DNA from 4 places in the Pseudodonghicola sp. genome. Region 1 is predicted to be linked to each of the others. Evidence: riboswitches for the same ligand, from Rfam matches in the RefSeq annotation. Region 1 holds a riboswitch; each other region holds the start of a gene.
What was found. Region 1 has a riboswitch for cobalamin ahead of ACN0V4_RS18630 (TonB-dependent receptor plug domain-containing protein). Riboswitches for the same ligand answer to the same signal wherever they lie in the genome.

Region 1 (7,227 bases):
CCGCGTTACAGACGCTCTGCGCCGATCCGCCGTCCCCCGACGATATGTCCGGATGAAAACAACGCTTGCAAACCCGGAGACCGCTCGCGATATTCCCGAACAGATATATCGCCATCTGACCGGAGGTTTCCGCATGTCCCGTCCCCTGTCCCGCGCTTTGCGCACCGCCGTCGCCTCGGCCGCCTTCGCCGCCCTTGGCGCGGTTTCTGCGCTGCAGGCGGGCACCACCACCGTCTTCGCCGCCGCCAGCCTGAAGAACGCGCTGGACGAGATCGCGGCAGATTACAAGACCGAGACCGGGAACGAAATCCTGCCCTCCTACGCCGGCAGCTCCAAGCTCGCCCGCCAGATTCAGGAAGGGGCGCCGGCGCAGATCTTCATCTCGGCCAACCCGGGCTGGATGGACACGCTGGAAAAGGACGGGCTGCTGGCTGACGGCACCCGGGTCGACCTGCTGCTGAACTCGATCGTGCTGGTCGCCGGCCCCGGTGCACCCGCCGACCTGAGCGTCAAGATCGGGCCCGACACCGATCTCGCCGCCCTGCTGGGTGACGGCCGGCTGGCGATGGCCCTGGTCGACGCGGTGCCCGCCGGCATCTACGGCAAGGCGGCGCTGACCTCGCTCGGGCTTTGGGACACAGTCGAACCGAAGGTCGCCCAGGCTGACAACGTGCGCGCCGCGCTGCGGCTGGTCGGCTCGGGCGAGGCGCCCATGGGCATCGTCTATGCCACCGACGCCGCTGCCGATACCGAGGTTCGCGTGCTCGACACCTTCCCCGCCGACAGCCACCCGGCGATCGTCTATCCGGCCGCGATCCTGAAGGAGGGCGACAGCGACGAAACCCGCGCCGTCTTCGCCTTTCTGACCGGTGATACCGCGCGCGAGATCTTCAAGCGCCACGGCTTCGGCATCGCGGGCGAATAACGGATGACGGATTGGCTCGGTCCGGCGGAATGGCAGGCGGTCGCACTTTCGCTGAAAGTCTCGCTCTGGGCCATCGGGCTGAGCCTTCCGATCGGTATCCTCGCCGCCTATGCGCTGGCGCGCTGGGAGTTTCCGGGCAAGCAGCTGCTGAACGGCGTCATCCACCTGCCCTTGATCCTGCCGCCCGTCGTCACCGGCTATCTGCTGCTGCTCAGCTTCGGACGGCGCGGGCCGGTCGGCGGCCTTCTCTATGACTGGTTCGGGTTGATCTTCGCCTTTCGCTGGACCGGCGCCGCGCTGGCGGCCTCGATCATGGCCTTCCCGCTGATGGTGCGCTCGATCCGGCTGGCGGTGGAAGCGGTCGATCCGAAGCTGGAACAGGCCGCCGCGACACTCGGGGCGCCGAAGCTCTGGGTGTTCTTCACCGTCACCCTGCCGCTGATCCTGCCCGGGGTGATCGCCGGCGCCATCCTCGGCTTTGCCAAGGCGATGGGCGAATTCGGCGCCACCATCACCTTTGTCTCCAACATCCCCGGCCAGACCCAGACGCTGCCTTCGGCGATCTATACCTTCCTGCAGGTGCCGGGCGGCGAGGTCCAGGCGATGCGGCTGGTCCTCGTCTCGGTCATCGTCGCCATGGGGGCGCTGGCGATTTCCGAAGTGCTGGCGCGCCGCGCCGCCAAGCGGGTCTCGGGCGCATGAGCCTGAGCGTCGATATCACCCATCCGCTCGCCGGTTTCGACCTGAGGGTCGCCTTCGAGGCGCCCGAAGGGGTGACCGCGCTCTTCGGTCGGTCCGGCGCCGGCAAGACCACGGTGATCAACGCGGTCTCCGGCCTGCTGAAACCGCAGCAGGGGCGCATCCTGCTGGGGGGCGAGACCCTGTTCGATGCCAAGGCCCGGGTGAACCTGCCGGTCCACCGCCGGCGGCTGGGCTATGTGTTTCAGGACGGGCGGCTGTTCCCACATATGTCGGTGCGGCAGAACCTGATGTACGGCCGCCGATTTGCCCCCCGGGGCAGCAGCGGCCCCGGGCTGGAAGAGGTCGCCGATCTTCTCGGCCTCGCCGAGATGCTCGACCGCCGCCCCGGCGCGCTTTCGGGCGGGGAAAAGCAGCGCGTCGCCATCGGCCGGGCGCTGCTGTCCTGGCCGCGCATGCTGTTGATGGACGAACCCCTCGCCGCGCTCGACGCCGCGCGGAAGGAAGAGATCCTGCCCTATCTCGAACGGCTGCGCGACCGCGCCGGCCTGCCGATCCTCTATGTCAGCCATTCGGTGGCCGAGGTCGCCCGGCTGGCAACCTCGGTCGTGCTGCTCGAAGCCGGGCAAGTGGTGCGGGCCGGGCCGGCCGAACAAGTGCTGTCCGATCCGGCGCTGGTGCATCAGATCGGCCTGCGCGAGGCCGGCGCGCTGCTGTCCGCGACCGTGGCGCATCATCACGACGACGGGCTGACCGAACTATCTGTCTCCGGCGGCCGGCTGTTCCTGCCGCATCTTGACGTGGCGCCAGGCAGCCAGACGCGGGTGCGCATCCTGGCGCAGGATGTGATGCTGGCGCTGGAGCCCCCCAACGGCATTTCCGCGTTGAACATCCTGCGCGGCGAAATCGTCACCCTGCGCGAGGGCAACGGCCCCGGGGTGATCGTTCAGATCCAGTCGGGTGAGGATCGGCTCCTGTCCCGCATCACCCGCCGCTCGGCCGAGGCGCTGCACCTCAGCCCCGGGCAAAGGGTCTATGCGGTGATCAAATCCGTCGCCATCGCCCGCAGCGATATCGGCGCCGGCTGAGGCACAACCACGGCCCGTGAAAAGACCCGAGGCCGCGATCGGGCGCAGACAGCGCACCGACGACATGTGGGCCCGCGTCGACAAGAGGACCGGATCCCGGGCGGGCGAGACACAGGGCGGCGGCCCCATCATGCCGCCCTTGCACATGTCACAATCGACCCAGATGCAATCCCGGTGCCGCGAGACGCCGAGGAAGGTGGTATCGACGAAGCCGCTGGACACTTCCGGACGCCCGGGACGGGGTATGGAGCATTCGGAATTGCGCCATGTCGCGCCGCGTGCTGGTGACAACCTCGGGCCTCCGCCCACTGCCGTAGGGCGACAAGCGCATCTGCGGCGGCTGCACCTCGCGCGGGGTTTCCCGCCAGTCGCCTTGGGGAAGACCGATGCCAGACAGGCACGAGGGGCGATCGCATTGGGGCGTGTTTCGTCATTCTCCCCGCAATCAGGCCGGGGGCGCATGTCCGGCAGGCTGCGGATGCGCTCTCCTGCCGACATTGAGGGGGCTCGCAAAGCTGTCGGCCTTTCCATCTGCCCCCACAGATGTCACGCAATCTTCCGCTGCCGGGGTTCCTGCGCATAGCACAGGCCCCAGCAACGGAAGATCCGTCATGAGCCATACCGCCCGCACTCGGAAACCGAACAAACCCTGGCTGCTCCCCCAAACAGCGCAACACATATGGGCGCAAGCGTAAGCCTGGCCCCCTGGCGCACGTGCGCCCGGATCAGTCGCGCGGGACCAAGCACGCGGGGCGTCATCCCCTCTCGGCCTACCGGTGTCCCGCCACAGCAGCACATACCAAAGCTGAAGTGCTTCATTCAGTCAAATTAAAGTATTGGATAAAAATGATAGATATCTTGAATAGTATGCCCCTCTCGTGGGACATACCGGCATGTTTAATCTCAAACCCTTGCATCACTTCGTCCTGCTGGCGGAAACGCGCAACTTCAGTGTCGCGGCCGCACGCGCAAACCTGTCGCAGCCGGCGCTGTCGAATTCGATCAAGACCCTTGAGGCGCAGCTGGGCTTCAAGCTGTTCCAGCGCGACGAACGCCCAGTGAAGCTGACCGCCGAAGGGCGCGAGCTCTACCCCCGCGCCAAGAACATCCTGTTCGAGGCCGGCAACCTGGATCGGCAGATCCTGGCCCTGAAGGCGGGCGATACCGGCCATGTCCGGATCGGCCTGGTGCCCACCTTCGCGGCCAGTCTGGGCGGCCGGATTCTGGCCGCCTGCCATCGGCAGGCCCCGGGGTTGAGCTTTGATGTCGAGATTTTGCAGACCAGCGGGCTGCTGCGACTGCTTGAGGCGGAAGAGCTGGAGCTGATGGTCTGCGACCTGCGCGAGATCGCCGATCCCTCAGGCCTGCAGATCACGCCGCTGATGCGCCATGGCGGCGCCTGCTATTGCCGTCCAGGTCATCCGCTGCTGTCGGGTCCCACACCGTCGCTGCATGCGATCTTCGACTATGGGCTCGGCTCGATCCACATGCCGAAACTGCTGCTGCAGGAGCTGGCGAAACAATTCGTGCCCGCCGGCGACAAGCGGCCGTTTCTGCAACTGGCATGCGACAACGTCATGCTGCTGTGTGATCTGGCGCAGCAAAGCGATCTGGTGCTGATCACCACCCATTCCAGCGTCGAACCGGCGGTGCGGCGGGGCCTGCTGCAACGGGTCGGCCCGGATCTTGAGGGATCGACCGACTGGGCGATCGCAACGCTCATGGGGCGCGCGCCGCACCCGGGCGCACCACGGGTGATCGAGGAGATCCTCGCCAGCACCGGCGCAGCACCCGATGCCTGAAACCGGTCCCGGGGCCTGAAACCGGTCCGGGCGGGCGCCGCGGCCTGTCGCGTCCCGCCCCGGCCCTGCGGCTCAGTTCATGCCGAGCGCTTCTTTGTACATTTCCAAAATCGCCTCTTCCTCGGCGATATCGTCCTTGTCGCGCTTGCGCAGCGAGATCACCTTGCGCATCACCTTGGTGTCGTAACCGCGCGCCTTGGCCTCGGCCATCACCTCTTTCTGCTGGTCGGCAATGTCCTTCTTTTCCATCTCGAGGCGCTCGAACCGCTCGATGAACTGGCGCAACTCGCCAGCGGTGACGCGGTAGTTGGCTTCGGCCGTGCTGTCGTCAATAGGATCCATGGAAAGCTCCGCTCGATCGTCTGTTTGGGATCACCTGCCGGGATAGCCGCCCCGCCCCGGGCCCGCAAGGCGGGATTGAATGTCACAGCGCCGCAAAACCGGCCCCGATCGCCCTTGCGCGAAAAGTCGCGACCTCGTATGCCGAAAATCGCTTTGGTTCGGCGCCCTTCAGGGACGCCGTGAAAAGGGAACTGCGGTGCGCCCCCGTGACAGGGGCAAATCCGTGACTGCCCCCGCAACTGTAAGCGGAGAGCGGGGCCGGCAAATACCACTGAACCCGAACGGGTTCGGGAAGGTCCGGTCCACGCGTTGACCCGCAAGTCAGGAGACCTGCCAAGGCAATCACCTTCATTTGGCGCGGGGCGCGTCAAATGGGCGGCGTTCGAACCGTAGGGGTGATGCTCAGACTCACCGTTTGCGGAGGAGCGCGGCCAGACCGTGCCTTTCCAAACAGTCAATGACAGGACGAAAGGCCCGCAGAGGACCAGAACAGATGAAGACATTCCTTACCACCATATCCACCCTTGCGGTTTGCGCCGCATCGCCCGCGCTGGCGCAGGAGGCCTTTGAACTGGACGAGATCACCGTCACGGCGAACAAGTCCGGCGCGGCGACGCCGTTGAACCGCACCGGCGCCACCGTCGAGGTGATCACCCAGGAAGACCTGAAGAACGCCGGCGAGACCACGATCGCCGAATACCTCGCCCGCGAACCCGGCATCACCCTGAGCAGCAACGGCGGGCTTGGGTCCTCGAGCACCCTGCGCATCCGCGGGCTTGGGGGCAGCTACGTCAAGGTGCTGATCAACGGCATCGACGTGACGGATCCGTCTTCGACCCAGATCCAGTATAACTGGGGCGACATGACCACCGACAACATCGAGCGGATCGAGATCCTCAAGGGCTCCAGCTCGGCGCTCTACGGCTCGCGCGCGGTGGCGGGCGTTGTCAGCATCACCACCCTCGCCCGTCCCGAGGAGCCCGGCCAGAAGACGACCATGAGCGTCGAGGGCGGCAGCAACGACACCTGGCGCGGCTCGGCCACCTATGGTTACAGCGGCACCCGTGGCGGCATGGCGATCGGCATCGACCGGATCATCACCGACGGGTTTTCGTCCAGCGCCGGCGGCACCGAGCCCGACGGCTATCAGGGCACCCAGCTCACCTTCTCGGCCGACGTGATGGCCTCCGAGGCGCTGAAACTGGGGCTGACCGCCTATTCGCTCGAGGCCCGCGGCCATTTCGACGAATACGGCAGCGACGGCACCCCGCCCTATAACGAATACACCACCACCCGAACCCGTGCCGCCCGCGCCTATGGTCAGCTCGACCTCGGCGCCTGGCAGCACGAATTCTCGGCCAGCTACTATCGAAACGACCGGCTCAGCAGTTCGAACGGGCTCGACACCCCCTTCCTCGGCAAGCGCAAGCGTCTCGATTACACCGGCAGCTATTCGGTGTCGGACATGCTGGGGCTGACCTTCGGCACCGATTGGGAGGAGCAGAGCTATGATTCCGGTTCGGACACCGGCAAGACCCGCACCACCGGCCTGTTCGGCGAGGCGCAATATGCCGCGACCAGCGCGCTCGATCTGTCGGCCTCGCTCCGCTACGATCACCACTCCGACTTTGGCGATCATGTCACCGGACGGCTGGCGGCAGCCTATCGGCTGACCGGCGCCACCACCCTGCGCGCCACCGCCGCCACCGGCTTCCGCGCCCCCTCGCTCTACGAGCTGAACAACACGCTCTATGGCAACCCGGCGCTGAAGCCCGAGGAAAGCACCAGTTACGAACTGGGCATCGAGCATGATTTCGGCGCCGGCCGTCTGGTCAAGGCGACCGCCTTCTATACCGAGATCGACAATCTGATCGACTTCCGCTCGCTCTATGATGCGGCGGGGAACTGGATCGGCGGCCAGTATCAGACGATCCCGGGCACCTCGACCTCGCAGGGGATCGAGCTGTCGGGGCAATGGGCGATCAACGACCAACTCGGCCTCTATGCCAACTATACCTATACCGATGCCGAGGACGCCGCCGGCGCCCGGCTGCTGCGGGTGCCGCGCAACGACGTCAATGTCGGCCTCACCGCCGATCTGAGCGGCGGCTGGTCCGGCCAGGTGAATGTGCGCTATGTCGCCGACCGTCCCGCCGAATATGGCGTGGTGATGGGCGATTACACCGTGGTCAACCTGGGCGTGGCCTATGCGATCACCGATCAGGCCGAGGCCTATCTGCGGGTCGAGAACCTGTTCGATGAGGAGTATCAGACCGCGGCCGGCTTCAACACCCAAGGCCAGGCGGTCTATGTGGGGCTGCGTGCGTCCTTCTGATCTGAAACCTTGGCTTGCCGCGCTGGTGCTGACCGG
Region 2 (7,227 bases), on a different contig from region 1:
GCGGTAGGCGTCAAGCGGCCAGCTCAGCCTCTCGGTCATCAGGCTTGGCCCGAGGTTCGGCAGGGGGGCGGTGTCGTGGCCAGCCTCCCGCAGTCCCGAGAGGATCGCGTTGCACGAGGCCAGTGCATCCAGCCCCACCGCATGGGCCAGTTGATGCGCCTTGCCCGGATAGGTGGAGAGGATCACGGCCAGCCGCTTGACGGCGGGCCGCAGCGTCGCCAGCCGGTGCCAGCCCGCCACGCGATCGGCTACGGCGGCGATGCGGTCGGGATCGGGCCGGTGGGTCAGCCGGGCGAATTGCAGATCGGGATCGCGGGCGCCGGCGGATTTGAAGCTGATCACCCCGGCGAAGAGCCGCCCGTCGATCTCGGGCAGCACCACATGCATCGCCAGATCGGCGGGGGAAAGGCCGCGGTCGGCCTCGGCCCATTGGCGGCGCTCGGCGGTCGAGAGCGCGACCTGAAACACCGGGCAGGCGCCGGCGTCGAGTGGTGAGGGCGTGCCGTCGCCGCCCTTGGCGGAAAAGGCGGTGGCGTTGACGAGGACGGTGGGTTTGAGGCGGGTGATCTCGGACCGCAGCCAGGTGGCGGCGCCGGGCTCCTTCAGGCTGGGGGCGAAGGCGCCGATGGCGGTGAACCCGCGCGCCTCAAGCGCCGCGATCAGCGCGTCGATCGGATCGGTATCGGCGGAAGTGAGATAGGATCGGTAGAAGGTGACGAGCACGAGGGGCCGTTCATCCGGCTCAGGCGCGGCAACCACGCCCAAGCCGGGGCGATAGAAGCCAGCCTCGGGCACCACCTTGGCGCCGGCGACGGGGCCGGCGTAGAGACCCGCAGAGAGGGCAAGCTGCGCCAATGCCGCCTGGGCCGCCACCGCGCCACCGGCGTCGCAGAGCGTCTGCAAGCGGCGCAAGGTGCTGGTGGGCAGGGTGGAGAGCGCGTCAAGCCGCGGGTCGGGCCGGCCGTCGGCGGCAAGGATCGCCAGCGCGATGCCCTGGCGGCGGGCGATATCCTGCAGCACCGCCAGCCCATAGGACCAATAGCTTTCGCCGCCGATCAGCCGCACCAGCACGCCCTTGGCACCGCGCAGCGTCTGGTCGGCATAGGTATCGACCGAGAGCGGATGGCGCAGCGCCGCCAGATTGGCAAGGCGCAGCGAGGGCAGACCGCCCGCCGCGCGTTTCCAGCCCGCCGCGAAAGCGCCGAGATCGCTGTCGGAAAACGACAGCACCACCAGATCGGCCGGGTTCTGGCCCAGATCCCGGGGGGTGTCGGTTTCCTCCAACCCGTGACTTTCGCGGAAGACGACGTGCATCAGTGGGCTCCGCGTGCAGTCATGCATAGACCACCGGATCGCTTGCGATCCGGATCGCGCCCGACCCCGCCCCCTAGGGCGGGCACGATTACGCCCCCCCTCGGTGTCGGGCGCGATCCTGCGGTGTTCGGTTGAAATAGTTGGTGCTTGATCATCCTGTCTCAGATCCCCAGCACCGCGCGGATCGCCGGTTCGTCGATGTCATGGTGTTCCGCGATCACCACCAGATGCGACCGGCGCGGCGCGTCGCCCCAGGGACGGTCGTATTGGGTGCGCAGACGTTCCCCCACCGCCTGGACCAGTAGCCGCATCGGCTTGCCCTCCACGGCGACATGGCCCTTGACCCGCAGCACATGCTGGTCGCGGGCCAGCCTGAGGATCGCCGCCTCCAGCGCCGCGACATCGGCGATCTCGCCCAGATCGACGACGATACTGTCGAAATCGTCATGTTCGTGATCGTCGGCGCCGTCGTGATGCGAGGGGCGGGCGTCGAGGTCATCCTCGGCCGCTGCCCCGAGGCCGAGGATGACGCGCGGGTCGATCACCCCTTCGGTCATCGGCAGCACCGGCAGCTTGCGGGGCGCCTCGGCCTCGATCACCGCGCGGGCGGCGGCAAGCCCGGCCTCTCCCGCCAGATCGGCCTTGGAGAGGAGCACGATATCGGCGCAGGCGATCTGATCCTCGAAGACCTCGGACAGCGGCGTTTCGTGGTCCAGACTGTCATCGGCGGCGCGCTGCGCCTCGACCGCCGCCAGATCGGGGGCGAAACGGCCGGCGGCGACGGCTTCGGCATCGGCGAGCGCGATCACCCCGTCGACGGTGATGCGCGAGCGGATCGCCGGCCAGTCGAAGGCCTTCAGCAGCGGTTTCGGCAGGGCGAGGCCGGAGGTTTCGATCAGGATGTGATCGGGTTTTTGCGGCAGCGCCATCAACGCTTCGATCGTCGGGATGAAATCGTCGGCGACGGTGCAGCAGATGCAGCCATTGGCAAGCTCGACGATATTCTCGGCCGGGCAATTCTCATCGGCGCAGGATTGCAGGATATCGCCATCGACGCCGGCGGTGCCGAATTCGTTGACCAGCACGGCCAGGCGCTTGCCCTGCGGGTTGGCCATCAGGTGACGGATCAACGTGGTTTTTCCGGCGCCGAGAAAACCGGTGATGACGGTGACGGGGGTTTTGGTCAGATCGGACATGCGCGGTTACTCCTGCGGCGGTAGGCGGGCGATGGATTGTTTGCGAAAGATCACCGGACGGTCGCGCCAGGGCACGATGCCATCCGCAGTCGCGGCATAGGCGGCGATGCCGTCGAGGAGCTCGGGCAGATGGAGGTCGGGATCGAGATCGCCATAGATATAGGTCCAGCGATCGGACCCGCCGCTCAGCGCCAGGGCGCAGCCGCGCGAACAGGCCGAGAGGCATTCGACCGGGCGCAGCGTCACGCCGTCGGGAAGCTCTGCCGCTGCAAGTGCGGTGAGCATCCGGGTGCCCGGGCGCGGAGCTTCTGCCTCGGCGGGCTGGCCGCGGCGGCAGGTGGTGCAGACTGTGATCGTGACCCCGGCCATGATCCCCTCCTGTCAGGGGGCGAGGAGGGGGAGAGGCCAGCACGGGTATCCGCCAATGGGACAGCCCAAAGCCGGTCGCGAAACACCCCGTTCGCCCGTTGCATACATGCGCTGGCAGGTCTCCCGGCTTGCGGATGTCGGAGCGCGGCGCAGGGCGCTGCATCTCCGGCGGTCTGCCCACCTTCCCAGCCAGTTGGCCAGTGGTCGGGCGACCTCTCCGGTCACGGTCGCGGGGGCGGCTGCGCTTCGGCCCTGACCCTTGCGGGCGGCGGGCGTATCGCATTCCCTCTTGGCCTGTCATCGACAGGAACCAGCAGGCGCCAAGTGATGCCAAGGGCAGGGGATTGTCAAGCGACGCAGGCAGAGGCGGTGCATCGCCTTCTGTGGTCGTGACGGAGGCGAGGCCCGAAGCCGTCGCCATAGTGGATGGACCGGCGCGGCATCGCCCCGGTCGGTGATCAGCCTTGCGGTCTGACGGTCATGGCGCTCAGCGGCGCAGGCTTTCGGCGATCTGCCGCCCGAGCAGGTCGATGGCGGTGCCGGTCGCTTTGGCGATCTCTGCCGGCGCGTCCGAACTCAGCGGCACGGCGATCGCAAAGGGGACGATGCGTTCGCGGACGATCCTGTCATAGGAGGAGATCGCGAATTGCCCGGTCAGATGCAATTGCCCATCGAGCCGCGCGGCGAGTTCCGAGACCCGCACACCGATCTGCGCCTGCGCCGCGGTGGATAGCGGCCAGGGTTCTGCCGCGACCTCGGCGTTGCTGGTCGTGGCGATGTAATCGGCGAGTTGCTGGGTGATCGCCCGATTGGGCGTATCGGCCCAGAGCGCGCTTTTCACCGGTTTCAACGCGCCGCTCGCCTCTTCCCGCAGCATCTGGTCATTCGAGGCATAGGCCGGCAGCGAGACCTGCCGGATCTCGACCGAGGCGACCCGCAGCGCCAGCCGCGGGGCGGGAGCTTCGGCCGCCGCCGGGATCAGGTAACGCGGCGCGGTATCGCCACAGGCGGCCAGGGCAAGCAGGAGCAGGGGGGCAAGGCGTGTCATGGGTCACCGTCCGAACAGAAGGGAATTGGGGGACCGCTCGATCGAGCGGGCCAGGTTGGTCAGGGCCTGCGCCGTCGTCCGCAGTTCGCGCAGCGCGTCGAGGGTTTCGCGGCTGAAGCGCGAGTTCTGGCCGTAGCCGGCCAGCACGTCTTGCGCCTGGCTTACCAGTTGGTCGATCCGCTGGGCGAGGTCGGGCAGGTCGGCGACCGCCTGCTGCACCGCGGCGGTGGCGTCGCGGGCAGAGGAGAGCGTGGCATTGACGTTCTCGACCGCGCCGCCGGCGCGCAGCTCGGCCAGCGCCGCCTGGGCCTGGTCCAGCGCGGCCGACAGGCTGGCGGGCAGGGCGCGGGTGCTGTCCTGGTCGATCAGCGCCCGGGTGCTGTCGAGGAAGGCGGTGGCGGCGGTCACGAAAGTCTCGACATCAAGCGAATTGGCCTTGGTGGTCAGCTGGTTGAGCCCGTCGACCAGCTGAGGCACCCCGGCGATCTTCTGATCGAAGTAATTGGCGACATCGGTCACCGTGGTGGCGGCCTCGGCGGCGGAATCCAGCGCGGTGACCAGCTTGCCCACGGCCTCCGCGGTGCGCAGGTTTTCGGCGACGCCGCGCAGTTCTTCGACGGTGCTGCGCAACTCGCCGGGCAGCGCCTGGGCGTCCGCGCTGCCCACCAGGCCGCGGGCATCGTCCATCAGCTTGACAAAGGCATCCGGGGCGGCGCGCAGCTTTTCGTCGCCGGCAAGGCTTTCGATCGAGGAGAGCGTCGCGATGGCCTGCTGCATCAGCTCTTCGATCGGCAGCGAGTCGACCCGGTTCATCACCCCCTGGACCGTGGCCCCCGCATCCGGAATGTCGGCGGGAACCGAGGGGATTCGCGGCGGCGCCGAGGTCGAGGTATCGAGATGCGCCGGCGCCGCGTCGGGCAGTTCCACCAGCTCGACCGAGAGCGAGCGTGAGAAGATGCTTTTCGACATCAGCCGCGCGCGCAGCCCGTTGTCGACCTCGTCGGCGAAGAAGGCCATGATATCGGCTTCCGAGGTATTGGGATCGAGACCGAGCCGGCCCGGGTCGATGGAGAGCGTGGCGCGCAGGATCACGTCCCTTTCGCCGTTGCGCTCTTCGACGAAGGCCCCGAGGGCCGAGACCTTGCCGATCACCAGCCCCTTGTAGATGACCTCGGAATCGACCCCGAGCCCGGCGACCGATTGGTCGAATTCTACGGTCAGCTCCACCGGGTTCTCCAGCGGCTTGCTGAAGGCGGAGGAGCGCGCGGCGTCCTCGCTGGCATAGAGATCGAACACATGGCCGGCCTCGATCGGCTGGCCGCCCGAATAGACGGTGTCGAAGGTCAGCCCACCGCGCAGGATCCCCGCCACCGAGCCGACCGAGAGGTTGATCCCCCCGGGCCCGAAGTTGACCGAAAAGCCCGAAGTCAGCCAGAACCGCGTGGCCGAGGTCAGCAATTTGTCATGCGGGGCGGCGATGAAGGCATTCACCTCGACGCCATTGCCGGTCTCGAGAAGCCGGGGCGCCTCGATATTGCCGACCTCGATGCCGCGGAAATAGATCGGTGCGCCAGCGGTCAACTGGCCGGCATCCCGTGCGCTCAACGTCACCCTGGTGCCCTTCATGCCGGGCTGAATCAATGGCGGCTGCTCCAACCCCATGAAGATGGGGTCGCTTCCGTCAGCGACCGGTTCAAAGGCGGCCTGGATATAGACACCGGAGAGCACGGTCGAGAGGCCGGAAATGCCGCTGGTCGAGACCTCGGGGCGGACCACCCAGAATTGGGCGTTATGGGGCAGCTTGGCCGCCACCGCCCGGTCGATCCGGGCATTGACGATGACCGAGGTCAGATCATCCGAGAAGGTGACCTTCTCGACCACGCCGATATTGACGTCGCGATAGCGGATCTGGGTGTCGTTGGCGGTGACGCCGGCGGCGTTCTCGAACCAGATTTCGATCAGCGTGCCGCGTTCCGCCCAGCTTTGCCAGGCGATGAACAGGGTCACGGCGAGCGCGGCCAGCGGCACCAGCCAGACGAGCGAGAGATTACGCCAGAACGATGGTTTCGGCCCTTCGATGAGGGGGGCAGAGGGCGTGGGGGCCGAGGTTTCGGGCGTCGGCTCGGTCATCTTGCGGCTCTCCATCGTGGGGCGGTCGGCATGCTGTGTCCATCCTGCCATGTCATTCGGTATCATCCCAGATCAAGCGGGGATCAAAGCTCAATGCCGACAGCATGGTGAAGGCGACAGAAAGCGCGAAACTGGCGGCGGCGATCCCCGGGCGGATTGTCGCAGCGAAGTCGAGTTGCACGAGGGACGACAGGATCGCCACCACGAAAACGTCGATCATCGACCAGCGGCCAATGAATTCGACCACCTCGTAAAGCAGGTGCCGTCGGTGCGCCGGCAGGCGCACATGGCGCGATACGCTGAGCGCCAGATAGGAAATGGCGATGAATTTCGACACCGGGATGATGATCGAGGCGGTGAAGACGATCAGCGCGATCCCCGCATCGCCATGGTGCATCAGTTCGATCACCCCGCCGAAAATGGTATTGTCATACTCCCGCCCCAACTGGGTGGTGCGCAGCATGGGATAGAGATTCGCCGGCACATAGACCACCAGCCCGGCGAACAGCCAGGCCCAGACGCGCTGCAGGCTGGCCAGGCTGCGCGGCGCCAAGGGGGCGCCGCAGCGGCTGCACCGGGCGGTGCCGGGCACATGGACCTTGCCGCATTGGGTGCAGCCGATCAGCCCCGCCTGATGGGCGGTCAGGATCTGCGGCGGGCGTCCAGGGTTTTCCAAACCGTCACTCTGCTCATGAAGTTGTCTTTCAGGACCGTCACGATGACGAGCGCGACAAAGGCCCAGAAGGCCGGGCCCAGGGAGATATGCGCCAGCCCACCGACTTTGACCAGCGCTACCGCGACGCCCACCACAAAGACCTCGGCCATCGCCCAGGGGCGCAGCAGCTCGACAAAGCGGAACACCGGGGCCGCATGGCGGGCGGGGCGCCAGCCGAAGGCCATCGGCGCCAGGACATAGATCAGCCCGAGAAAGCGGAGCGAGGGCAGGATCACGATCAGCGCCGCCATGGCGATGGTCAGCGGTTCGGTCAGCCCGCCGGAATAGGCCATCACCGTGTCGAGGAGCGAGGAACGGCGGATCATGCCGGCGGCCTCAAGCTCAAGAAACGGAAAGAAGATCGCGGCGACCATCAGGATCAAGGCCGAGAGGGCCAGCATGATGATCCGCGTCATCGCCAGCGCCCGCGGCGCCTCGATCACCGAATGGCACCG
Region 3 (7,227 bases), on a different contig from region 1:
AGCGGGTGACGGCGGAGCTGCCGCTCGCCCTTCATGTCATCCCCGGCATCACCTCGATCCAGGCGTTGACCGCCGGCCATGCGATCCCGCTGAACCGGATCGGCGCGCCGGTCACCATCACCACCGGCCGGCGGTTGCGCGATCACGGCTGGCCCGAAGGGGCCGAGACCGTGGTGGTCATGCTCGACGCCGGCTGTGCCTTTGACGTGCTGGACCCCGTGGGGATCGAGATCTGGTGGTCGGCCTATGCCGGAATGGCCGAGGAACTCCGCCTCTCCGGCCCATTGGCCGAGATCGGCCAACAGATCGCCCGGACCCGGGCCGAGGCCCGCGCCCGGCATGGCTGGATCATGGATATCTACCTGATGCGGCGGGGCACCTCGGCCTGAGGCCGCGGCCCCGCGCGCTTGTCGGTCAGCCCTCTTGATGCGCCGCCAGGATCTCTTCGAACCGCGCCCGGGCACGGTTCGGCAGCTCGGCGGGCAGGTCGCGCGGCGCCCCCTCGCCCACCTCGATCCACATCACCATGCCCATGGCGAAATGCGGTGAGCATTTGATGCCATAGCGCCCCGGCACCGTCAGGGTGACGATGAAATCCTGATTGATCTTGCTTTTGAACGGCGTGGCCCCTTCGGGGATCATGCCGTCGATGGTGGCGGCGTTGTGGCTGGGCTGTTCGGGGATGAACCGCACGCTGTCGCCGGGCGCGATCCGCAGGAAGTCGGGCTGGTAGATCATCGACCCGTGGTCGTTGCGATTGAACATCCGCACCTCATGGGTTTCGGCCAGTGCCGGGGCGGCGGTCAACAGGGCGAGGGCAAGAGCGAAAGGTTTCATCGGGGTTCCTCCTCGAGACAATGATAACGAAGGACGGTGGCGCCATCGGCGGGATCGCGCAGCGCGGTGGCCCGGACCCGGAAGATCGCGGTCAGCCGCTCCGGCGTCAGCACCTCGGACGGTGGGCCGCAGGCGACCATGCGGCCGCCCTCCATCACCCCAAGCCGGTCGCAGCCCATCGCCTGATTGAGATCGTGCAGCGCCAGCACCACGGTGACCGGCAGCCGGCCGACCAGCCGCAACAGCGCAAGCTGGTGGTGGATGTCGAGATGGTTGGTGGGCTCGTCCAGGATCAGCAGACGCGGCCGCTGCGCCAGCGCCCGGGCGATCTGCACCCGCTGACGCTCTCCGCCCGACAGCGTGGCCCAGGCCTGCGCCGCCATGCGGCCCATGCCCACCGCCTGCAGCGCCTCGTCGACGATCGCGGCATCACCGGGCGAAAACGGCGCCAGCGCCGACAGCCAGGGGGTGCGCCCCAGTTCGACCACATCGCGCACGCTCAGCGCCTCGGGTGTATCGGCGATCTGCTCGACGAAGGCGATCCGCTGCGCCACCTCGCGCCGCGACAGGGCGGTGAGCGGTCGGTCGTCGAGCTGCACCCGCCCACGCGGACGTGGGGCGAGCCCGGCCAGGAGCCGCAGCAGGGTGGATTTGCCCGAACCGTTCGGCCCGACCAGACCGAAGGTTTCTCCCGGCTCGATGGTGAGCGAGACATCTTCGACGATGGACCGCGCCCCCGCGCTCCAGCCGAGCGCCCGTGCCGCAAGTCTCATATCCGTCTCCTGTTGCGCAGAAGGATCAGGGCGAAGCCCGGCGCGCCGACCAGCGCGGTGACCACGCCGATGGGCACCACCTGCCCCGGGATCAGCAGACGCGAGGTGATATCGGCCGCGATCAGGAAGACCGCGCCGGCCATCGCCGCCGCCGGCACCAGCCGCGCGTGACGCGGCCCCACCACGAAGCGCATCGCGTGCGGGATCACCAGCCCGACGAAGCCGATCGAACCAACCAGGCTGACCATCGTCGCGGTCATCAGCGTGGTGGCCCCGATCAGCACCACCTGCACCCGTCGCACCGGCACGCCAAGCGCGGCGGCAGAGCTGGTGCCGAAGGAAAAGGCATCCATCGCCCGGGCGAACCAGAGGCAGGTCAGCAAGCCCAGACCCGCCGCCGGCGCGGCCAGCGATACATCCGGCCAGCGCACGCCGGAGAGGTTGCCGAGCAGCCAGAACATGATGCCGCGCGCCTGTTCGGCATTGGCGGATTTGGCGATGAAGAAAGAGGTCAGCGCATTGAACAATTGCGACCCCGCGATCCCGGCCAGCACCAGCTGCGCCGATCCGCCGCCCGCCGCCCGGGCCAGCAGCGCCACCAGAACGAAGGCCAGCGTGGCACCGGAAAAGGCGCCCGCCGACAGCCCCAGCGCGCCACCGCCCAAGCCCAGGATGGTCACCGCCACGGCCCCCGCCCCGGCCCCGGCCGAGACCCCCAGCAGATAGGGATCGGCCAGCGCATTGCGCACCAGCGCCTGCAGCACCACCCCCGACAGGGCCAGCCCGGCGCCACAGCCCGCCGCCACCAGGGTACGCGGCAGCCGATAGCTCCAGACGATGCCGGCGTCGATCGGATCGACGACATGACCGGCATCCCAGAGATTGTTGGCAAATACCGCCGCCACCGTCGACAGCGGCAACGGCGTCTCGCCGATCACGACGCCGGCGAAGATCGCCAGCGTCAGCCCCGCGACCCCCGGCAGCCCCCAGAGCATCAGGGAGCGCACCAAGGGGCGCGACAGTGCGCCAGAGGTCGCGACCAGGCTCACTGACCGCTCAGCCCCGGCAGCGCCTCGGCCAGCGTCTCGAGCGCCGAGATATTGCGGATCGACGGATCCATCGCATGGGCGTCGAGGATCACGATCCGGTCGTGCTTGACCGCCTCCATCTGGCTGGTGACCGGATCGCTGCGCAGAAAGGCCAGTTTCTTTTCGACATCGTCGGCCTCGAACCGGCGGCGGTCCATCCGCGCCACCACGATGACCGAAGGATTGGCCCGCGCGATGGTCTCCCAGCTGACCGTCGGCCATTCCTCGTCGCTCTCGACCACGTTGCGCAGGCCCAGCGCCGTCATCATATAGGCGGGCGCGCCGCCCTGGCCGGCGACATAGGGGTCGATATCCATCTCGGCCGAAGAGAACCAGAATACCGCCGAGCTGTCCTTGAGCCCGAGCCCCCGCGCCTTGGCGACCGCCGCCGCCTCACGCGCGCGCAGATCGGCGACGATCGCTTCGCCCCGATCGGTCACATCGAAGATCCGCGCCAGTTCCGTGACCCCCTGATAGAGGCTCTCCATCGAATAGAGCTGGGTCCGGGTGCCGTCGGAGCCTGAGGTATTGTCCTTGCCGATGCAATCGGCGGGCAGGATATAGGTGGGAATGCCCAGATCGGCGAATTGGTCGCGGGTGGCAACGATGCCCTGCGGGCCGACGTGCCATTCGTATTGCACCGCCACCAGACCGGGCCGCTTGGCCACGACGCTTTCAAAGCTCGGGTCATTGTCGGCCAGACGCTCCACCCCGGCATTCACCGCCGCGAACTCGGGCAGCACCTTGGTGAACCAGACAGAGGTGCCCTTGACCCGGCCGCCCAGGTCCAGCGCATAGAGGATCTCGGTCGCCGCCTGACCGACGGTGACGGCGCTGTCGGGCGCGTGATCAAAGGTCAGATCGACGCCGCAATTCTCAAGCGCGAGTGGAAAGCGTGTCGGCTCGGCAACGGCGGGCAGCGCGAGGCAGGCCACCGCGACGGCGGCAGCGATCAGGGGTCTGGGATACATGGTAGGTCTCCGGAAAAGAGGGCGACCGGAGACAGGAGGGGAAGGCCGATCCAGAGGCTGAACCATGCCCCGACCGCGACAGCGGGCGTGCAGGGTCTGGCTATGGCCGATGCCAGGGGGCACCGCAGGACAAAGTTCATTCGACACCTCCCCGGACACCCCGCCCGGGCCGCGTTACAGACAGTGTCGGCAGGTCTCCTGACTGGCGGGTCACAACAGGCGGCGGCCTTCCCATGGCACGGGGCCACAGTGGCGTTGTCGCAGCCTGCTCACCGCCTACAGTTGCGGGGGCAGTTCCGGTTCACCGAAGCGTCGGTGACGGATTCCCTTTTGATTCCATTCGGAAACCGACCCGGACCTTCTAGGAAACCGGATCGGTGCTGGCAATGGGGTCCTCTCCCCCCGATGACGAAGCCCCCCGCCGCGTGGATCGACCGGCCAGCCGCGCCTGAGGATCACTGCCGCCTGGCAGGCCCGGGTCAAGGCTTTCGCCGGCCAGGCGACCTGAACGACCTGCCTTGCCCGGAGTTGCGGTCATCGGAGGCCGCGCGCCCCTCAGCCGGCAAGCAGCGCAGCGCCCACCGCCTGGCGCAGCCGCGCGGGATCGACGGCGAAGACGGCGTTCGGAGCGCCGGCGGCGGCCCAGACCTGCGGGTGTCGCAACAGCTCCTCGTGCATGAAGACGGGCAGCGGGCGCTTGTGACCAAGCGGCGCGACGCCGCCGATGGCAAAGCCGGTCTCGTCGCGCACCCGTTTCGCATCCGCCCGCGCCGGCGTGCCGCCAATGGCCTCGGCGACGGCCGCCAGATCCGCCTGCCGGTCTCCGGGGATCAACAGCAGCACCAGCGCCCCATCCCCACTGCGTTCGAAAATCAGCGACTTGACGATCTGCGCGGTCGCGCAACCACAGGCCTGCGCCGCCTCCTCGGCGGTTCTAGTGCTGGCGGGCATGGTCAGGATCTCGATCTCGAGACCCGCCTGCCGGGCGGCCTCAGCCACCCGCCTGGTGCTCTTGCCGCTCATGCCGCAGCTCCCGCCGGCATCGCCGACCTTGGATCCTTGCCCGCCGGGCTTGCCTTGATCTTCCCCGCCCTATCCATCCGTCTCTTCCTCACTCCGCTTTGAAAACAAGGGACACTCAGACCAGCCAGGCCTTGCGAATGCGGTCGCGCAACCCCAGCAGTCGCGACACCGGTTCGTTGGCATAGACAAAGCGCAGATAGCGTCCGGCGCGATCCTCCTGCCCCCAACCGGTCATCGCCGTCGCCGCGATGGCACCGTCACGGAACAGCTTTTGCGACGCCTCCCCCGGCGACATTCCCAGCGCGATGGTGTCGATCAGCAGCGACCAGCCGCCATCGGGGGCGATCACCGGCAGGCCCATCATCTCGGTCAGGATGTGATCGCGGCGCGCCTTCCATTCGGCCGTCGCCGCCGCCACACCGTCATCGGTGGCGGTCAGGGCCGCCTCGGCGCCCGGCATTGTGATCCCCACCTGGCAGACCACGTTGCTGAGGCTGACCAGCCGGATATCATCCATGATCTGCCTGGGGCCGACGATCCAGCCGACCCGCCAGCCGATCATCCGGTATTCCTTGGAGACCGAGCCCACGGTGATCACCCGATCCGCCATGCCGCCAAGAGAGGCCGGGTGCAGCACCGGCGCCTCGGTGAAGAGGATCCGCTCCATCGCCGCGTCGTGCAGGATCCAGGCGTCCGCCCGCTCCGCCGCCTCGGCGATGGCCTGCCATTCCTCGCCGGTGTGGACGATGCCGCTGGGCATCGAGGGGCTCATGGTCAGGATCATCCGGACCTTCGACGACACCGCATCCCGCAGCGCATCGAGATCGAGCCGCCAGCGCCCGTCGGTCACCACCAGCGGCACCAGCTTCGACACCCCGCCAGACAGCCGGATGCGGTTCAGCAGCCCGGCATAGGCGGGGTCCGTGATGATCACCTCGTCGCCCGGTTCGATCAGCGCCAGCAGGCAGTTCAGCACCCCCGACAATCCGCCGGCCGAGATGATGCATTGCGCCTCGGGGTCATAGTCGACCCCGGTGGTGGCAGAGACCCGCGCGGCGGCGGCCCGGCGCAGGCTGTGGATGCCGAGAAACGGCAGATAGCTGTTGGCGTCGTCGCGTGTCACCGCCTGCATCGTCGCCTCGATCGCCGCCTGGGGCGGTGCGATATCAGTGTCGAGATTTTCCAGCCGCAGCATCTCGGAACTCGCCAGGGCATCGGCGGCGTTGCCCATCGTGTCCACGCCAATCCCCGGTATGTGCGCAACCCTCGATACTCGCATACCATCCTCCATATTGGATCCAATTTTGAATATTGCTATTCATCTCAAGGATTGTTTGTCAATACGGCTGTCGCTAAGGATGGGACATGACCCAGGCCCCCATGAAGCGCGGCGACCGCGCGCAACAGATCGAAACCCAGCTCCGCGACGCGATCATCACCGGTGCGCTCGCGCCCGGCAGCGCGCTGCGCCAGGAAGAGCTGGCCAAGACCTATTCATCGAGCCGAATGCCGATTCGAGAGGCCCTGCGCACGCTGAGCGCCGAGGGGCTGGTTCAGCTCGTCCCCAACAAGGGCGCCATCGTCGCCCCGATCGACGCCGACGAGCTGCGCGAGAATTTCGAGATGCGTGAGGCGGCCGAGACCCTGGCGATCCGCCTGGCGGTGCCGCATCTGTCGAACGCCCATATCGATCAGGCTGCGCGCATCCAGAGGGAGATCGAATCCTCCGCCGACGTCGCGGAGTTCGGGCCGCTGAACAAGGCGTTCCACACCGCGCTCTACATGCCCGCGAATCGGCCAAGGCTGGTCGCCCATATCGCCGGGCTGCACGACATCGCCGACCGCTACCTGCGCTTCACCCTAATGCATCTCGACTATGTCGGCCGCTCCTCGGGTGAACATGACGCCATCCTCGAGGCTTGCTATCGCCGCGACCTGGACGAGGCGGTGCGGTTGACCTCGGCCCATATCATTGAGGCCGGCAAGACATTGGAGCGTTTCCTGAGGGATCAACCAATGCAAGGCGGGAAGCGCCCCCGGGGCTAAGCTCGCCTGCTTCGATCACCGCAGGCGAGGCAAACGTCGCCCCGCGCGGGGCGCGGCTGTCAGCGACAGCAACGCCAAAGCCCCCCGGCGGATGCAACCTGCCGGGGGGTCGTTTTTTTCGCCTTCGGCCTCAGAAGCCGAGCGCCATGCCATCCTTGCGGCTGTCGCTGCCGCCGGTCAGCAGGCCTGCCCCGATGCGGATCGCCTGGCTGCCACCGAGCGGGCTGCCCACCACCTTGAGCTTGTGTCCCCGCGCGGTCAGCTCGGCCCGCGCCTCCTCGCTGACGCCCGGTTCGATCTGCAGCTCACCGCCGAAGGCAAAGCTGCGCGGCGCATCCATCGCCGCCTGCAGATCCATGCCGCGATCCAGCACGTTCGACAGGAAGGCAGCATGGCCGGCGGCCTGGTAATGCCCGCCCATCACGCCGAAGGGCATCACCGCCGCGCCATCCTTGCAGAGCATGCCGGGGATGATCGTGTGCATCGGCC
Region 4 (7,227 bases), on a different contig from region 1:
AGGCACCGATCTCTATCCCCCCTGGACCGGCTATCAGGGCACGCTCAACCAGCTCCTGATGGTTCCGGATTATCTGGAACGCGAGGTGGTCTGCTGCGGCCCCGAGCCCTTCATGCAGGCGATGCGCGAGGCCGTGGCGGCGGAGGTGGCCTTCACCCTTTCCGGCGTCCAGCAGACCTGCGCCGAGACCGGCACCATCCTGGCGACAACGCGGGCGGCAGGGCGGAACATCCCCTCGGGCTGCACCTTCGGCGTCTGCGGCACCTGCAAGATCAAGAATCTCCCGGGCCAGGTGCACATTGTGCACAACGGCGGCATCACCAAGGAGGATATCGCGGCGGGCTATGTGCAGGCCTGCTGCTCGCATCCGATCGGCCGGGTGGAGCTGGAGGTCTCGGAGGCCACTTCCCTCCATCAGCCACACGTCCCGCCCGGCGGCAACGCCGGGCAGCGCCCGAACGGGGGGACGAAAGCTGCCCGGTGAAACCACCGATGAACTGATTGGCGGCCCCTCTATTTCTCCCCCGCCAGCACGGCGGCCAGATCGGGGCGGAAGAAGGCCGGGCCCTTCAGCACCTTGCCGTCCTCGCGCAGCACCGGGCGGCCGTCGGCGCCCAGTTTCGACATGTTGGACGCGTGCACCTCGGCCATGCCGGGGGCCTTCAACCCGTGCATGCCGAACTCCAGGAAGGTGCCATCCAGCACATATTGGATGTCACAGAGCGCATCGAGCACCTCGACCAGATCGCCGGCCTCGACCGCCTCGCGCAGCTCGGCCACCTCTTCCTCGAGGATGGCCAGCCGCATCTGCGCCCGGTCCGCCGGAATGCCGGGGGCATCCACCACCGGCACCGCGAATTTCTCATGCCATTCACGGACCAGCGACAGCGTATCCCGAGAGTTTTCGACCGCCATCAGAAATCCCAATCCTCATCCTCGGTCGCAACCGCCTTGCCGATCACATAGGACGAGCCCGAGCCCGAGAAGAAGTCGTGGTTCTCATCCGCGTTGGGGCTGAGCGCTGCCATGATCGCCGGGTTCACCTTGCAAAGCTCATCCGGGAAAAGGCTTTCGAATCCAAGGTTTTGCAGCGCCTTGTTGGCGTTGTAGTGCAGGAAGTTCTTCACATCCTCGGTCAACCCCAGCGGGTCATAGAGGCTTTCGGTATAGCGCGTCTCGATCTCGTAGAGATCGAAGATCAGCGCAAAGGCGAAATCCTTCAGCTCGGCCCGCTCGGCCTCGGACAACCGCTCCAGCCCGCGCTGGAACTTGTAGCCGATGTAATAGCCATGCACCGCCTCGTCGCGGATGATCAGGCGGATCAGGTCGGCGGTATTGGTCAGCCGCGCGCGGCTCGACCAATGCATCGGCAGGTAGAAGCCGGAATAGAACAGGAAGCTTTCCAGAAAGACACTGGCGATCTTCTTCTTCAAGGGATGCGAGGCGGCATCATATTCCTGCAGGATCAGCCGGGATTTCTGCTGCAGATGCGGGTTCTCCTCCGACCAGCGGAAGGCCTCGTCGACCTCGACCGTCGAACAGAGCGTCGAGAAGATCGAGGAATAGGAGCGCGCGTGCACCGCCTCCATGAAGGCGACATTGGTCAGCACCGCCTCTTCGTGCGGGGTGATCGCATCGGGCATCAGCGAAGGCGCGCCGACGGTGTTCTGGATGGTGTCGAGCAGCGTCAGCCCGGTGAAGACGCGGATGGTCAGCCGCTGCTCCTCTTCGGTCAGCTGCGACCAGGACTGGATGTCGTTCGACAGCGGCACCTTTTCCGGCAGCCAGAAGTTGACGGTCAGGCGGTTCCAGATTTCCAGATCCTTGTCGTCCTGCAGCCGGTTCCAGTTGATGGCGCGGGGGACAGGACGGGCGGTGGTGAGGTCTTTCATGACAGCATTCCTCTGGCAGAGGTCATTCGGAACAAGGGGTGGCGCCCGGAACGCACTTCGCGCCCCGGACCATATGGATCACAACGAACAGGACACGCAGCCCTGCACCTCGGTCCCTTCCAGGGCCATCTGGCGCAGGCGGATGTAGTAGATCGTCTTGATCCCCTTCTTCCAGGCGTAGATCTGGGCGCGGTTGATATCCCGCGTCGTCGCCGTGTCCTTGAAGAACAGCGTCAGCGACAGCCCCTGATCGACATGCTGGGTCGCCGCCGCATAGGTGTCGATGATCTTCTCGGCGCCAATCTCATAGGCGTCCTTGTAGTACTCGAGATTGTCGTTGGTCATATAGGCCGCCGGGTAATAGACGCGGCCGATCTTGCCTTCCTTGCGGATCTCGATCTTGGAGGTGATCGGGTGGATCGAGGAGGTCGAGTTGTTGATATAGCTGATCGAGCCGGTCGGCGGCACCGCCTGCAGGTTGCGATTGTAAAGCCCGTCCGCGATCACCGCGTCGCGCAGCGCCGCCCAATCCTCGCGGCTAGGCACATGCACGTCGAATTTCTCGAACAGCGCCTTGACCGTCTCGGTCTCGGGCAGCCAGTCGCGGTCAACGTATTTGTCGAAGAAGGAGCCATCGGCATAGGTCGAGCGTTCGAACCCGGCAAAGCTGCGCCCGCGCTCGCGCGCCAGCGCGTTCGAGGCGCGCAGGCAGTGATAGAGCACGGTGCAGAAGTAGATATTGGTGAAATCGACGCCCTCGGCACTGCCGTAGTGGACCCGCTCGCGCGCCAGGAAGCCGTGCAGGTTCATCTGGCCCAGGCCGATGGCATGGCTTTCGTCATTGCCGCGCCGGATCGAGGGCACCGCGTCGATCGCCGACATCTCGGAGACCGCGTTCAGCGCCCGGATCGCGGCCTCGACCGTCGCGCCCAGATCGCCGCCATCCATCGCCTTGGCGATATTGAGCGAGCCGAGGTTGCAGGAGATATCGGTGCCGAGGTGCTTGTAGCTCAGATCCTCGTTGAACTCCGAGGCCTCGTTGACCTGCAGGATCTCGGAACAGAGGTTCGACATGTTGATGCGACCGGCGACCGGATTGGCGCGGTTCACCGTGTCCTCGAACATGATATAGGGATAGCCGCTTTCGAACTGGATCTCGGCGATGGTCTGGAAGAAGGCGCGCGCGTTGATCTTCTTCTTGCGGATGCGCGGGTTGTCGACCATCTCGTGATACTTCTCGGTCACCGAGATTTCCGAGAAGGCGCGACCATAGACCTTTTCCACGTCGTGCGGCGAAAAGAGGTACATGTCCTCGTTCTTCTTCGCCAGTTCGAAGGTGATGTCGGGCACCACCACACCAAGGCTCAGCGTCTTGATGCGGATCTTCTCATCCGCGTTCTCGCGTTTGGTATCGAGGAAGCGCAGGATATCCGGATGGTGGGCGTTCAGATAGACCGCCCCCGCCCCCTGACGGGCACCGAGCTGATTGGCATAGCTGAAGGAATCCTCAAGCAGCTTCATCACCGGGATGACACCGGAGGATTGGTTTTCGATGCCTTTGATCGGCGCGCCATATTCGCGGATGTTGGTCAGCAGCAGCGCCACCCCACCGCCGCGTTTCGACAGTTGCAGCGCCGAGTTGATGCCGCGACCGATGCTTTCCATGTTGTCTTCCAGCCGCAGCAGGAAGCAGGAAATCAGCTCGCCCCGCTGCGCCTTGCCGGCATTCAGGAAGGTCGGCGTGGCGGGTTGGAAGCGGCCGGCGATGATTTCCTGCATCAGGGACATGGCCTGCGCCTCATCCCCTTGAGCAAGCGTCAGGGCGACCATGACGACCCGATCCTCGAACCGTTCGAGGTATCGTTTGCCGTCGAAGGTCTTCAGCGTATAGCTGGTGTAATATTTGAAGGCGCCCAGGAAGGTCGGAAAGCGGAACTTGGCGGCATAGACCGCATCCCAGATCTGGCGGCGGAACTCGGTCGAGTATTGCTCCAGCACATGGGCCTCGTAATAGCCCTCCTCGACCAGATAGCGCAGCTTCTCTTCCAGCGAATGGAAGAAGACGGTATTCTGGTTCACATGCTGCAGGAAATACTGCCGCGCCGCCATGCGATCGGCATCGAAGCGGATGTTCCCCTGATCGTCATAGAGGTTCAGCATCGCGTTCAGCGCGTGGTAATCCAGACCCTGCCATTCGGCCGGGACCGCCTTGGCGGGGGCGGCGTCGCTCACATCGCGGTCAAGCACTGCGTTTTCCAAAACCTGTCCAATCCCTCAATGACGCGGGCGACATCCGTGTCTGTCCCCGCGAGTTCGAAACGATAAAGCACCGGCACACCACATTTCCGCGCCACCACATCGCCGGCGGAGGCGAAGAGTGTTCCGAAATTGCGATTGCCCGAGGCGATGACACCACGCAGGTGGCGGCGGGTGTCCGGATCATTCAGGAACCGGATCACCTGTTTATGGACCGCGCCCCGCCCTTGGCCATCGGCATAGGTGGGCGTGATCAGCACGAAGGGGGAACGGGGGGCGGGCATCGGCGCCTCGGTCTCGATCGGGATCCGCGTCGCCGTCAGACCCAGCCGGTCGACGAAGCGCCGCGTGTTCCCCGATCGTGAGGAGTAATAGACCAGGCCCCCCATCGGCCGGCTCAGGCCAGAGCGGCGATCTTGTCGGGGCGGAAGCCGGCCCAATGGTCGTCACCCGCCATCACCACCGGCGCCTGGCGATAGCCCAGCTCGGTCACCCGGGCCATTGCCTCGGCGTCCTCGGTCAGATCGACCAGATCGAATTCGATCCCCTTGGCGGCCAGCGCCCGGGTGGTGGCGGTGCATTGCACACAGGCGGGTTTGGAATAGACGGTGATGGTCATGGCAGTGTCCCCTTGCCGATCCTTTGGTTCCGGTCGTTCAGCGCCGGCCAGCAGGGGAAGAGACGCCAAGGGATGCCCCCGAAGGACATCCCATAACACGTCCCGGACCCACCGCCCGGCTTGGTCTCGTCTCGTCCTGGCAGGTCTCCTGACTCATGGCTTATACGTCCGGCCCTCCTTCCCAGCGCGCAAGACGCCAGTGGATATGCGACCAAACCTCACCATTCACAGTTGCGGGGGCAGTGCCGGATTTGCGCCGGCTTCCCTCTTCACCCGCTTTGAATCGCGGGCACCAAGACAACATCATATAGACGCGTATTGGCAGAGGCTGTCAATATCTTGTTTGCGCAAGAGAGGTACCCACTAGAGCCGGTAGGCGAAGGTAAGCCTCATCCCTGAGCGGCACCGACACTCAGGCCGGCAGAATACCACCCTGCCCCGGCACCGCAACCGGCAAGCGGACCGCGACCTGCCCCCGCGGCGCGGCGCGCAGGTCGGTCAACGTCACCTCGGTCAGGCTGCCGTCTGACAGCAGCAGAGGCGCCGTTTCCCCCAGGTGCATGCCGATCAGCGTCGCCCCCAGAAGCGACCGCAGCGGCACCACCCCGGGCTCCTCCCGCAGGCGCACGCGGTAACTCAACCGGGCCAGGATAGGGGGCTGATCGCCGCCCAGCCGATAGCCAAGCACGACCCCGCCGGTGGCGATCCGATCCGTCAGCGTCTCTGGCCCCAGCCGGCGGGCATAGGCGAGCTTTTGTCGCAACAGCTCACCGATCAGCGCGACAACCCCGCTTGGCTGCGCCTGACAGTGTTGCAGCTCACGCTGCATCATCTCGATATCCTGCGGCGATAGCCAAGCCCGCTGCGCCGCCCCGTGCAGCCGCCCCATGACCTCGACACTCAAATCCTCAGGGCCGATCGGCCCCCGATGCTCGAACATATCCTTCATGAGACCCCACAATGCCTTCTGGCGTTGAAATCCTGACTCTAACTATATCTTTGCGCGCCGAAGGAGACCGGCGCCATGATGCGCCCCTGTCTCGGTGCCGGCGGCATATCGAAACCCTATCTCAAAGATACTTAAGAAGTATTCATGCAGTCCTGAATAGGCCCTTCCTTAAAATGGCGTCAATCCGATGACGCCAATGGCATGATACCGTGTCTTTGGGGCCACCAAAATTCCTGTGCGCCGCCCCAGATTGACTTTCGTGATCAGCGTTCCTAGCTTCCAGGCCATGTCGAGACACCCGCATAAGGGCAGGTTCATCCTGTTTTCCGGTTCGCTCCTGAACCGCAGGCTTCCCCGGGCGGTCTGAGCGCACGCGCTATTCCCTCCGTTCGGGGCCCTCTTCCTTCGTCTGGTCCGGCATCAAAGCGGGTCGTCACACCGCAGGGGCAACTCCCCCCTGAGGTTCGACACCTCCCTGTTCATGCGACCTCGCATTAGACCTGCAGCGGCCTGAGTCCGCCCATGATCCGCTCACCCTGACGCTTCGGCTGGCCCGGCCAGCCGCCTGCCCGGCGCGGCCCCACCGTGCCGACATCTCCTTCATCTTCCTCTTCCATCGAAAGGAAACCATCATGCCGGTTTTCACCCCGGAGCCCCTGAAACACGCCACCACGACGCCACCGGCCGTCCGCCCCGCGCGACTGGTCATCGCCGAGGACCAGCTCGAAACGCTCGAGGCGCTGACGACCGGCTTTGCCCGGCGCAACCCGGCGCTGGCCGATCTGCTACTGTCCAGCCTCAGCCGCGCCCGCATCGTAACGCCCGAGCGGCTGCCCGCCGACGTGATCGGGCTGGGCCGCCCGCTGCGCTATCGCGACAGCCTGGACGACAGCGAAAAGACCGTCACGCTTGTCCTGCCCGAACAGGCCGACATCTCGCTCGGGCGCGTCTCGGTGATGACCCCGATCGGGGTGGCGCTGCTTGGCATGCCGGTGGGGGCACGCGCGAAATGGACCACCCGCACCGGCGAGAAGCGCCAGCTCGAGGTGCTGGAGGTGTTCGACGCCGATCCGGCGACCGAACCGTGAGCGGCACCGTGCCGGCCACCGCGCCCCGCTCGCGCTGTCCGACCTGCCACACGCCGGTGCCGCGGGCGGCCGGGTTCCGCTGTCCGGCCTGCCGCAGCGCCCTGCGTCCCGCCGGCCGCCGGCTGCGCCCCTGCCACGGTTGCGGAGCGCCGCTGCCGCTGGCCGCGGTGCGCAACTGCCCGGCCTGCGGTCAGGCGATCACCGTCCCGGGCTGAGCCCGGCGATACCATCCCCCCGGTGGCGGCCGCCAAACCGCCACCGCCAGCGGAGATCCACCCGGGGCTTGATTGTGATCCTCCCCTCGGATAATCGTTACGTTATAACATTTCAAATGGAGAGCCCCATGCCCGCCCCCGCCTCCGATCCTCGCCTGCCGGTCACCGTGTTGTCCGGCTTCCTCGGCGCCGGCAAGACCACGCTGCT

Region 2: it holds a riboswitch for cobalamin, as region 1 does, so the genes downstream of both, ACN0V4_RS12830 (DUF1636 family protein) here and ACN0V4_RS18630 (TonB-dependent receptor plug domain-containing protein) in region 1, are expected to answer to the same signal.
Region 3: it holds a riboswitch for cobalamin, as region 1 does, so the genes downstream of both, ACN0V4_RS12920 (ABC transporter substrate-binding protein) here and ACN0V4_RS18630 (TonB-dependent receptor plug domain-containing protein) in region 1, are expected to answer to the same signal.
Region 4: it holds a riboswitch for cobalamin, as region 1 does, so the genes downstream of both, nrdH (glutaredoxin-like protein NrdH) here and ACN0V4_RS18630 (TonB-dependent receptor plug domain-containing protein) in region 1, are expected to answer to the same signal.

The regions. Positions count from the first base shown of each region.
Region 1 is NZ_JBLWVT010000010.1:104,414-111,640, forward strand. Features, by position in the region: gene ACN0V4_RS18600 (winged helix-turn-helix domain-containing protein) at 1-56, shown strand, start outside; gene modA (molybdate ABC transporter substrate-binding protein) at 134-925, shown strand; gene modB (molybdate ABC transporter permease subunit) at 929-1,627, shown strand; gene modC (molybdenum ABC transporter ATP-binding protein) at 1,624-2,712, shown strand; gene ACN0V4_RS18620 (LysR family transcriptional regulator) at 3,606-4,514, shown strand; gene ACN0V4_RS18625 (DUF2312 domain-containing protein) at 4,587-4,856, opposite strand; cobalamin riboswitch at 4,994-5,209, shown strand; gene ACN0V4_RS18630 (TonB-dependent receptor plug domain-containing protein) at 5,350-7,191, shown strand; gene ACN0V4_RS18635 (ABC transporter substrate-binding protein) at 7,166-7,227, shown strand, end outside.
Region 2 is NZ_JBLWVT010000006.1:142,049-149,275, reverse strand. Features, by position in the region: gene cobN (cobaltochelatase subunit CobN) at 1-1,314, opposite strand, end outside; gene cobW (cobalamin biosynthesis protein CobW) at 1,476-2,510, opposite strand; gene ACN0V4_RS12830 (DUF1636 family protein) at 2,517-2,879, opposite strand; cobalamin riboswitch at 2,975-3,209, opposite strand; gene ACN0V4_RS12825 (PqiC family protein) at 3,367-3,927, opposite strand; gene ACN0V4_RS12820 (intermembrane transport protein PqiB) at 3,931-6,108, opposite strand; gene ACN0V4_RS12815 (paraquat-inducible protein A) at 6,110-6,733, opposite strand; gene ACN0V4_RS12810 (paraquat-inducible protein A) at 6,700-7,227, opposite strand, start outside.
Region 3 is NZ_JBLWVT010000006.1:160,960-168,186, forward strand. Features, by position in the region: gene cobF (precorrin-6A synthase (deacetylating)) at 1-389, shown strand, start outside; gene ACN0V4_RS12905 (pseudoazurin) at 415-837, opposite strand; gene ACN0V4_RS12910 (ABC transporter ATP-binding protein) at 834-1,610, opposite strand; gene ACN0V4_RS12915 (FecCD family ABC transporter permease) at 1,607-2,605, opposite strand; gene ACN0V4_RS12920 (ABC transporter substrate-binding protein) at 2,656-3,669, opposite strand; cobalamin riboswitch at 3,840-4,036, opposite strand; gene ACN0V4_RS12925 (YbaK/EbsC family protein) at 4,225-4,692, opposite strand; gene ACN0V4_RS12930 (pyridoxal phosphate-dependent aminotransferase) at 4,808-5,923, opposite strand; gene ACN0V4_RS12935 (GntR family transcriptional regulator) at 6,058-6,738, shown strand; gene ACN0V4_RS12940 (gamma-glutamyltransferase family protein) at 6,869-7,227, opposite strand, start outside.
Region 4 is NZ_JBLWVT010000003.1:321,888-329,114, forward strand. Features, by position in the region: partial or broken gene ACN0V4_RS07295 (flavin reductase family protein) at 1-394, shown strand, start outside; gene ACN0V4_RS07300 (phosphoribosyl-ATP diphosphatase) at 514-915, opposite strand; gene nrdF (class 1b ribonucleoside-diphosphate reductase subunit beta) at 915-1,892, opposite strand; gene nrdE (class 1b ribonucleoside-diphosphate reductase subunit alpha) at 1,971-4,124, opposite strand; gene nrdI (class Ib ribonucleoside-diphosphate reductase assembly flavoprotein NrdI) at 4,121-4,537, opposite strand; gene nrdH (glutaredoxin-like protein NrdH) at 4,546-4,767, opposite strand; cobalamin riboswitch at 4,888-5,079, opposite strand; gene ACN0V4_RS07325 (hypothetical protein) at 5,180-5,716, opposite strand; gene rnk (nucleoside diphosphate kinase regulator) at 6,349-6,804, shown strand; gene ACN0V4_RS07335 (hypothetical protein) at 6,801-7,019, shown strand; gene ACN0V4_RS07340 (GTP-binding protein) at 7,148-7,227, shown strand, end outside.